One region of the Metapseudomonas boanensis genome, then DNA from elsewhere that is predicted to be linked to it. Evidence: predicted binding sites of a transcription regulator. Region 1 holds the regulator's gene; each other region holds the start of a gene.
What was found. The regulator sigma-54, encoded in region 1, starts transcription at its own class of promoters, with help from an activator protein. The targets are predictions, from matches to a motif close to ANTGGCATNNANNTTGCTNT.
Positions count from the first base shown of each region.

Region 2: the regulator sigma-54 is predicted to act here: its motif matches at 1,588-1,607, upstream of OXH74_RS14815 (ammonium transporter).
Region 3: the regulator sigma-54 is predicted to act here: its motif matches at 2,172-2,191, upstream of flgB (flagellar basal body rod protein FlgB).

Region 1 covers NZ_CP113889.1:767,546-770,818, forward strand. The annotation lists gene lptB (LPS export ABC transporter ATP-binding protein) at 1-422, shown strand, start outside; gene OXH74_RS03585 (RNA polymerase factor sigma-54) at 568-2,064, shown strand; gene hpf (ribosome hibernation-promoting factor, HPF/YfiA family) at 2,148-2,456, shown strand; gene ptsN (PTS IIA-like nitrogen regulatory protein PtsN) at 2,466-2,930, shown strand; gene rapZ (RNase adapter RapZ) at 2,940-3,273, shown strand, end outside.
Region 2 covers NZ_CP113889.1:3,199,243-3,202,515, forward strand. The annotation lists gene OXH74_RS14810 (FMN-binding glutamate synthase family protein) at 1-1,235, shown strand, start outside; gene OXH74_RS14815 (ammonium transporter) at 1,743-3,062, shown strand; gene OXH74_RS14820 (P-II family nitrogen regulator) at 3,074-3,273, shown strand, end outside.
Region 3 covers NZ_CP113889.1:5,175,432-5,178,704, forward strand. The annotation lists gene OXH74_RS24155 (flagellar hook protein FlgE) at 1-516, opposite strand, end outside; gene flgD (flagellar hook assembly protein FlgD) at 547-1,233, opposite strand; gene flgC (flagellar basal body rod protein FlgC) at 1,253-1,702, opposite strand; gene flgB (flagellar basal body rod protein FlgB) at 1,717-2,124, opposite strand; gene OXH74_RS24175 (NAD(P)H-dependent oxidoreductase) at 3,019-3,273, opposite strand, start outside.

The DNA.
Region 1 (3,273 bases):
TCCTGGAAACCCGCAAGGACCTGGATCGCGCCTCCCGTCGCAAGGAACTGGAGAGCCTGCTCCAGGAATTCCACATCAGCCATATCCGCGACAACCTCGGGATGAGCCTGTCCGGCGGTGAGCGACGCCGGGTGGAAATCGCCCGAGCGCTGGCCACGGCCCCGAAGTTCATCTTGCTGGACGAGCCCTTCGCGGGAGTCGACCCAATCTCAGTGGGTGACATCAAGCAGATCATCCACCATCTCAAGGCCAAGGGAATTGGCGTGCTCATCACGGATCACAATGTCCGCGAGACTCTGGATATCTGCGAGACTGCGTATATCGTCAGCGATGGCCAGCTGATTGCCGAGGGTGATGCCGAAGCAATCCTGGCCAACCAGTTGGTGAAGGAAGTCTACCTGGGCCATGAATTCCGTCTGTAGCCCGACAACCGATCTGTAAGGACGGGTTGCGAGAGCTAGGAAAATCCTTCAAGGTCAGGCATATAATTTGCTTCCTGGTGGCGCTTCGGCGCCCTGTAGTGGATGGCGCGTGAGCGCCGGCGAATAAGGTGCTAAGCCCCCTGCCATGAAACCATCGCTAGTCCTAAAGATGGGCCAGCAGCTGACGATGACTCCGCAGCTGCAACAGGCCATCCGCCTACTCCAACTGTCCACCCTCGATCTGCAGCAGGAGATCCAGGAGGCGCTGGAATCCAATCCCATGCTGGAACGACAGGAGGATGGCGAAGATTTCGACACCTCCGACCCCATGGCTGAAGGCGAGCAACTGACCAACACCTCCACCCAGGAATCCAGCTTCCAGGAATCCAGCGTCGAGGCTAATGCCGAAGCTCTGGAAGACGGCGAATGGCATGAACGCATCCCGAGCGAACTGCCAGTCGACACTGCCTGGGAAGACGTCTACCAAACCAGCGCCAGCAGCCTGCCTAGCAACGACGACGATGAGTGGGACTTCACCTCCCGCACGTCTGTCGGCGAAAGCCTGCAAAGCCATCTGCTGTGGCAGCTGAACCTCGCTCCGATGTCGGATACCGACCGGCTGATTGCCGTCACGCTCATCGACTGCATCAACAACGATGGCTACCTGGAAGAGTCCCTTGCGGAGATTGCCGAAGCCTTTGACCCGGAACTCGAGATCGAACTCGACGAGATCGAAGTGGTGCTACACCGCATCCAGCAGTTCGAGCCCGCCGGCATCGGTGCCCGCGACCTGCGCGAATGCCTGCTGCTGCAACTGCGCCAACTGCCGCTGAACACCCCCTGGCTGAGCGAAGCGCAACGCCTTGCGGGCGACTACCTGGACCTGCTGGGCAATCGCGACTACAGCCAGCTGATGCGCCGCATGAAGGTCAAAGAGGATGAGCTGCGCCAGATCATCGAATTGATCCAGGGGCTCAACCCGCGCCCTGGCTCGCAGATCGAGGCCAGCGAACCGGAATACGTCGTTCCCGACGTCATCGTGCGCAAGCACAACGAGCGCTGGTTGGTGGAGTTGAACCAGGAAGCCGTGCCACGCCTGCGGGTCAACCCCCATTACGCAGGTTTCGTCCGCCGTGCAGACTCCAGCGCCGACAATACCTTCATGCGCAACCAGCTTCAGGAAGCCAGGTGGTTCATCAAGAGTCTGCAGAGCCGGAACGAAACCCTGATGAAGGTCGCCACGCAGATTGTCGAGCATCAGCGTGGGTTCCTCGAATACGGCGACGAGGCAATGAAGCCACTCGTGCTGCACGACATCGCCGAGGCGGTAGGGATGCACGAGTCGACGATCTCCCGGGTAACCACCCAGAAATACATGCACACACCGCGCGGAATCTACGAGCTGAAGTACTTCTTCTCCAGCCACGTAAGCACTTCCGAAGGCGGCGAGTGCTCATCCACAGCGATCCGCGCAATCCTCAAAAAGCTGGTCGCAGCGGAAAATCCGAAAAAGCCGTTGAGTGACAGCAAGATCGCTGGTTTACTGGAAGCACAGGGTATCCAAGTGGCGCGTCGCACAGTTGCCAAGTACCGCGAATCCCTTGGGATCGCGCCTTCCAGTGAACGGAAGCGACTGATGTGATGCAGAATTGAGCCACGCCAAAGTGTTCCGGTGGCAGGCCCGTTAGCCTGTCTCATATACACGGGCAATAAGGAGAAAGCGGTATGCAAGTCAACATCAGTGGACATCAACTGGATGTGACCGACGCCCTGCGCAACTATGTTGTCGAGAAGTTCGAACGACTGGAGCGCCACTTTGACCGCATCACCAATGTTCAGGTGATCATGCAGGTGGAGAAACTCAAGCAACAAATTGAAGCTACCCTTCACGTTGCCGGCGGCGAAGTCGTTGCCAACGCGGAGCACGAAGACATGTACGCCGCCATAGACCTGCTCACTGACAAACTTGATCGCCAACTGATCAAACACAAGGAAAAGCAGCTTCACCGCCAGCAGGGCGCCACGGCCCGCTGACCTTACCCTATGATCCGACTTGAGCAAATCCTGACCCCCGGCCGTTCCCTCGTGAACGTGCCGGGCGGCAGCAAGAAACGCGTCCTCGAACAGATTGCCAACCTGGTCGCTCGCGACCTTCCCGAACTCGATGGTCAGGACATCTTCGAAAGCCTGGTATCGCGGGAAAAGCTCGGCTCCACGGGCTTTGGTAACGGTATCGCCATCCCCCATTGTCGGCTGACCGGCTGCAACTCGCCGATCAGCGCAGTGTTGCGCCTGGACGCCCCCGTAGACTTCGATGCCATCGACGGCGCACCGGTGGATCTGCTGTTCGTATTGCTGGTTCCAGAAGCCGCTACCGATGAACACCTTGAATTGCTACGCCAGATCGCCAGCATGCTGGACCGCAGCGATGTTCGCGATCGCCTGCGCCATGCAACGGACAGCGCCGACCTGTACAAGGTAGTCGTGGACGTCCAGAGCGGACGCTAGGACTGTGCAATGCGCCTGATCATCGTCAGCGGCCGCTCCGGCTCGGGGAAGAGCACGGCTCTCCACGTGCTCGAAGACAACGGTTTTTATTGCATCGACAACCTGCCGGCAGGCCTCCTGCCCGAGCTTGCTGAGCGGGCGTTTCTGCACACTGAGCTGCTCGAGCCGAAAGTCGCCGTCTCGATCGATGCCCGCAACCTGCCGAGCCAGCTGAAACGCTTCCCCGAGTTGCTCGCTGAAGTCCGGTCGCGCTATATCCAGTGCGATGTTCTCTACCTAGACGCCGAAGACGAGGTACTGCTCAACCGTTTCTCCGAGACGCGCAGGCGCCACCCATTGACCG
Region 2 (3,273 bases), 2.4 Mb from region 1:
GCATTTATGACATCCGCGGCGGCGGCACCAAGCGCAAGCTGCCGCACTTCGATGACCTGCTGCTGCTCGGCGCCAGCGTCTCGCGCTACCCATTGGAGGGCTATCGCGAGAAGTGCGGCACCGATGTGGTGCTCGGCACCCGCTTTGCGAAGAAGCCGATCCACCTGCAAATTCCGGTGACCATCGCCGGGATGAGCTTCGGTGCCCTCTCGGCCAATGCCAAGGAGGCCTTGGGCCGTGGCGCCAGCATCGCTGGTACCAGCACCACCACGGGTGACGGCGGCATGACCCCGGAAGAGCGCGGCCAGTCGCAGCACCTGGTCTACCAGTACCTGCCGTCCCGCTACGGCATGAACCCCGACGATCTGCGCAAGGCCGACGCCATCGAGATCGTCCTCGGCCAGGGCGCCAAGCCGGGCGGCGGCGGCATGCTGCTGGGCATGAAGGTCACCGAGCGGGTGGCTGGCATGCGCACCCTGCCCATCGGCGTCGACCAGCGCAGCGCCTGCCGTCACCCGGACTGGACCGGCCCGGACGACCTGGCGATCAAGATCGCCGAGCTGCGCGAAATCACCGACTGGGAAAAGCCCATCTACGTGAAGATCGGCGCCAGCCGCCCGTACTACGACGTCAAGCTGGCGGTGAAGGCCGGTGCCGACGTGATCGTCCTCGACGGCATGCAGGGCGGCACCGCAGCCACCCAGGAAGTGTTCATCGAGCACGTGGGCATTCCGATCCTGCCCGCCATCCCGCAAGCGGTACAGGCTTTGCAAGAGATGGGCATGCATCGCCAGGTACAGCTGATCGTTTCTGGTGGTATTCGCAACGGCGCCGACGTGGCCAAGGCCATGGCCCTGGGGGCCGACGCAGTCGCCATCGGTACCGCTGCACTGGTGGCCCTGGGTGACAACCACCCGCGTCTGGATGAGGAACTGCGCAAGATCGGCTCGGCAGCCGGTTTCTATGACGACTGGCAGAACGGCCGCGACCCGGCGGGCATCACCACCCAGGATCCGGAACTGTCCAAGCGCCTGGACCCGGTGGAAGCCGGCCGCCGCCTGGCCAACTACCTGCGGGTGTTGGTACTGGAGGCCCAGACCATGGCGCGGGCGTGCGGCAAGTCTCACCTGCACAACCTCGATCCCGAGGACCTGGTGGCACTGACTGTGGAATCTGCCGCCATGGCCCGCGTGCCCCTGGCCGGCACCAGTTGGATTCCGGGTCAGGGCTACTGATCCCGAAGGCGGTAAACGAAGGTCGGCGAGCGATCGCCGGCCTTTTTCTTTTTTGTAATTGGATGGACTCGCCTGGGGTGGAAGTCGCTTTTCACTTCCACCGGCGGTGTTTCCGGTGGGCTCCGGACGTTGGGCCTCGCACAGCTCGGACCAACCTACGGCCGCTACGTGGCTTACCGGGTGGCGGGGCACCATTCAGGCGAGTGCATTGCTTTATTGATTGGCAGGAAAATCAAATTCGCACCAAGAAAATGCGTTCTCACTTGTCATCGCTGCTCATTGCCTCTCTACGCCGTGACATAAAGCGCTTTCTATTCAACGACTTAGCAGAAAGGCAGGCGCATGCTGTGGCCTTGGCAGGCCAATTGCTATGCCTAATGGGAAACAAAATTGCCCTATAGGAAGAAAGGTGCTGGCCCGGCCTCGTCTTCTTAGGGCGCTCGAACGTCGGTCCGTCTATCCGACAGCGGGCCGGCCGAAATCCTGTCGGTTTGGAGGCAACAGGCAATGATCCGGTTTTCACATGTGGGCCGCGGTATGTTGGGCCTTTCCCTTCTGTTGGGCAGTTTTGCGGTAAATGCGGAAGAAGCGGCACCTGTGATCAATAGTGGCGACACCGCGTTCGTCGCGCTCTGCTCGCTGGTGGTGCTGCTGATGACACTGCCGGGCCTGGCGCTGTTCTACGGCGGCATGGCGCGGACCAAGAACGTGCTGTCGATCCTCATGCAGGTGTTCTGCACCGCCTCGCTGATGTCGGTGCTGTTCGCCGTTTACGGCTACAGCCTGACGTTCACCGACGGCGGTTCGCTGCAGTCGGTGATCGGCGGCCTGGACAAGCTATTCATGGTCGGCGTCACCAAGGACACGGTTGTCGGCACCATCCCCGAGTACCTGTATTTCTTGTTCATGCTACTGTTCGCCGCCATCACCCCGGCGATCATCGTCGGTGCCTTCGCCGAGCGCATGAAGTTCGCCGCCGTCATGGTCTTCATGGCGGTCTGGCTGACCATCAACTACATCCCCATGGCGCACATGGCCTGGGGCGGTGGCTGGGTGTTCAACCTGGGCGTGCAGGACTTCGCCGGCGGAAATGTGGTGCACCTGAACGTCGGCATCGCCTCCCTGGTGGGCGCGTGGTTGCTGGGACGCCGTCGCGGCTTCGGCACCCCAGCGATCGCTCCGCACAACATGACCATGACCCTCACCGGTGGCTCGCTGCTGTGGGTGGGCTGGCTGGGCTTCTGCGGCGGCTGTGCCCTGGCTGCCAACGGTTTCGCCATGCTGGTGATGGTCAACACCATGCTCGCCAGCTGCGCCGGTGCGCTGGGCTGGATGCTGGTGGAGTGGCAGCACCGTGGTCGTCCAAGCCTGTTCGGCGCGGTATCCGGCGCCATTGCCGGCCTGGTTGCCATTACCCCGGCCTGCGGCTATGTCGGCCCCATGGGCTCCATCCTGCTGGGCCTGATTGCCGGTCCGGTGTGTGTCTGGTCGGTGGACAAGCTCAAGCCGATGATCGGCCTGGACGATGCCTTCGATGTGTTCGGCGTGCATGGCGTGGCCGGCATCCTCGGCGGCTTGCTGACCCCGGTGTTCGCCCTCACCGCCATCGGTGGCCAGGGCTTCCCCGAAGGCCGCGACCTGTTCGACCAATTGCTGGTCAACGGTGGCGCGATTCTGTTCAGCATCGGCTTCTCGGCCGTGACCAGCCTGATCGCCTTCAAGGTGGCTTCCGCGCTGTGCAGCGGGCTGCGGGTTGAGGAAGCGGCCGAGGTGGACGGGCTGGACCTCACCGCCCATGGCGAAGTCGGCTACAAGTATTCGAGCTGAGGACCGCGGCCATGAAACTTATTACCGCAATCATCAAACCCTTCCGCCTGGACGAGGTGCGCGAGGCGTTGACCGAGGCTGGCGTAAGCGGCGTGACCGTCACCGAGGTCAAGGGCTACGGCCGGCAGAAAGGCCACTCGGAAATCTACCGGGGCGCCGAGTACGTGGTGGAGCTGCTGCCCAAGATCAAGCTGGAAATCGTGGTCGGCGA
Region 3 (3,273 bases), 1.3 Mb from region 1:
CGCATTGGTTGGAACAGTGCTGGTGGAGTTCAGGTTGAAGCCCTGAGTCACAATGCTGGTGGCCGCAGGCGCCTGGCTTGTTGCCCGGATCCTCAGGTTGCCGATCGAACCAGTCTGCAGGACACCATTGTCATCCGTGGTGTAGCCCTGAAGGTTGTAGCCGAAGTTATCGACGATGTAGCCGTTGCTGTCAGTCCCGAAGTAACCCGCCCGCGTATAGCTCAGAGCCCCATTGTTGCTGACCTGGAAGAAGCCATTGCCGTTGATGGCCAGGTCGAGGGCATTCTGCGTGTAGTTGATGTTCCCCTGATTGAACTGCTGGGAAACGCTCGACAAGAGCGAGCCACTGCCTTGGGGGTTCTTGCCGCCGCCCAGCACGGACGACGCGTAGATATTGGCGAACTCCGCGCGCGACTGTTTGAAGCCGACAGTGCCCGCGTTGGCAATATTGTTGCCGGTAATATTGAGATCCGTACTCGCCGATCGCAGGCCACTCAGGCCATTGTTGAAACTCATTCGATAACTCCTTGCCGAATCTGCCGGCAGTTATTGACCGATGACCTGGACCTTGGACAGCCCGACGCTGCCGATGCCCGCGAGGTTGAGCATCAGCTCACCGCCGTTCTGGCCAAGGGTGACGCTGTCGACGTTGGCCGGCAGCATGGTGTAGAGCCCCTTGGTCTCACCGTCGTATTGGGCTTGCGCCTCGAACTTGTAGGTGCCCGGTGGCATGAGATTCCCGCTCGAGTCCTTGCCGTCCCACATGAAGCTGACGCTGCCGGCGCTTTGCTGCCCCAGGTTGATCCGGTTCACCACACTTCCGCTGGTGTCGTAGACATTGACCCAGACGTTGCTGCTGCTGGCCGGCAGCGAGGCGCTGGCCTTGAAGGTCTCGCTGGTGTCCACCACTGCTTTCTCGGTGGGCACAATGACCTTGCGGCCGACCAGCGACGACGCCTGTAGCGCCTGGGAAGACTGGTAGCCGGAGAGCAACGACCCCATGCTGGAGTTGAGCTTCTCGATGCCCTCCACCTGGCTGAACTGCGCCAGCTGGGCGATGAACTCGCCGTTTTCCTGAGGCGACAGCGGGTCCTGGTTGTTCAACTGGGCGACCAGCAGTTCGAGGAACTCGTTCTTGCCAAGGTCCTTGCTGCTCTTGGTCTCGGTCTTGAGGCTGTACTGGTCGAGAACCGACTGGGTGTTGGTCGCGCTCGTGGCGGTGCTGATACTCATGCTGTTCCCTCAGGTTCGGTTACTGACCCAGGGTCAGCACTTTCTGCATCATCTGCTTGGCGGTGTTCATCATTTCTGCGTTGGTCTGGAAGGCGCGACTGGCGGAGATCATGTCGGCCATCTCCTCGACCACATTGACGTTCGGGTAGTAGACATAGCCTTCGGCATTGGCGGCCGGATGGTTCGGCTCGTAGCGCGGAGTCAACGTGCCCTGGTCTTCGATGACGCCGAGCACCTGCACGCCGCTGCCGGACTGATCCTGATCGGCGAACAGTGAACCGCTGTCGCCAGTGCCGCCCATGGAGTTCTGGAACATGGTGGCGAACACCGGATGGCGCGCACGGTAGGTCTGGTCGATGCTCGAGGAGACCGTCTCGGCGTTGGCGATGTTGCTGGAGATGGTGTTCAGCCGAGTGTTCTGGGCACTCATGCCGGTTCCGGCGATGTTGAAGATGCTGGATAGGGACATGGCTTGGCTCTCCGTTATTCGCCGCGCAGGGCGCCGATCAGGCCTTTGAACTTGCTGTTGAGCAAGGTGAAGCTGGCCTGGAATTGCATGGCATTCTCGGTGTAGTTCGACTGCTCGATCTGCGGATCGACGGTGTTCTGATCGATCGACGCCTGGAATGGAATGCGGTACTGCAGCGCGGCCTCGCCCATCTGGATGCCCTCAGCGGCGATGTGGCGCTGGCTGGTCCGAGTGGCCTGGAAGCTGCCGCCAGCAGTCTTCTGCGATTGCTGCGCGAGCACGCTGGCGAAGTCCAGATCACGAGCCTTGTAGTTCGGGGTATCGGCGTTGGCGATGTTATTGGCCAGCACCTCGCCACGCTGAGCGCGGAAGCTGAGGGCTTGCTGGTGGATGCCGAGTGCCTTTTCGAAACTGATGCTCATGGTCCGTAACCTTTGCCAGTGGCAATGCTGGGTTGCTTGCCAAAGTGTCAGCAAAGGCCGTGCCAGTTATTTTTTCCCTTTATTTTCAATACCTTGGAAAGTTACCCCGGTAGCAGCAAAGGCAAAAGCGGCAAAGCGGTTCCGCCTGTTGGCAAGGGGGCGGCAAAGGCGGCAGGCGGCATTGCCGCTTGGCAAGGCAAAGGTGCTCAGAGGAAGACCGCTTCGCTAATGAACCCACCCCGCAGGAGCCAGCTTGCTGACGAATGCGGGGCTGGGTTCGCGAGCAAGCTCGCTCCTACGGCACGGAGATCAGCGCCGACCCGCCACGCTTGCAGGAGCCAGCTTCCTGACGAATGCGGGGCTGGGTTCGCGAGCAAGCTCGCTCCTACGGCACGGAGATCGGCGTCGACCCGCCACGCTTGCAGGAGCCAACTTGCTGGCGAATGCGGGGCTGGGTTCGCGAGCAAGCTCGCTCCTACGGCACGGAGATCGGCGCCGACCCGCCACGCTCGTAGGAGCCAGCTTGCTGGCGAATGCGGGGCTGGGTTCGCGAGCAAGCTCGCTCCTACAGCACGGAGATCAGCGCCGACCCGCCACGCTTGCAGGAGCCAGCTTGCTGGCGAATGCGGGGCTGGGTTCGCGGCCAAGCTCGCTCCTACGGCACGGTGATCGGCGTCGACCCGCCACACTTGCAGGGGCCAGCTTGCTGACGAATGCGGGGCTGGGTTCGCGGCCAAGCTCGCTCCTACGGCACGGAGATCGGCGCCGCCCCGCCACGCTTGCAGGAGCCAACTTGCTGGCGAATGCGGGGCTGGGTTCGCGAGCAAGAACCAGCCCTCCCCCTTTCCCCTACCAAGCGCCCCGCTCGAAGGTGGCCCCCACGGCTAGCTCGCCTTATTGGGCCGGGCGCTGCAGCGGATACAGCCGCTCGTCGAACTGTTCCAGACGCGGGAACTCAAGCGCTACGTCCTGCTCCAGCCCTTGCAGGCGTGCCTGGTAGCTACGCAGGAAGTCCTGCCGTGCCTCATAGCTGATGTAAGGCACGTGCCAGGCCACGAAGGGCGGCAGCACTTCCATGCCGACATAAGCCAGGGTGCCGCGCAGCAGCGGACGCAGCATGTCCTCCAGCGGCCCATGGATGGCGCCTTC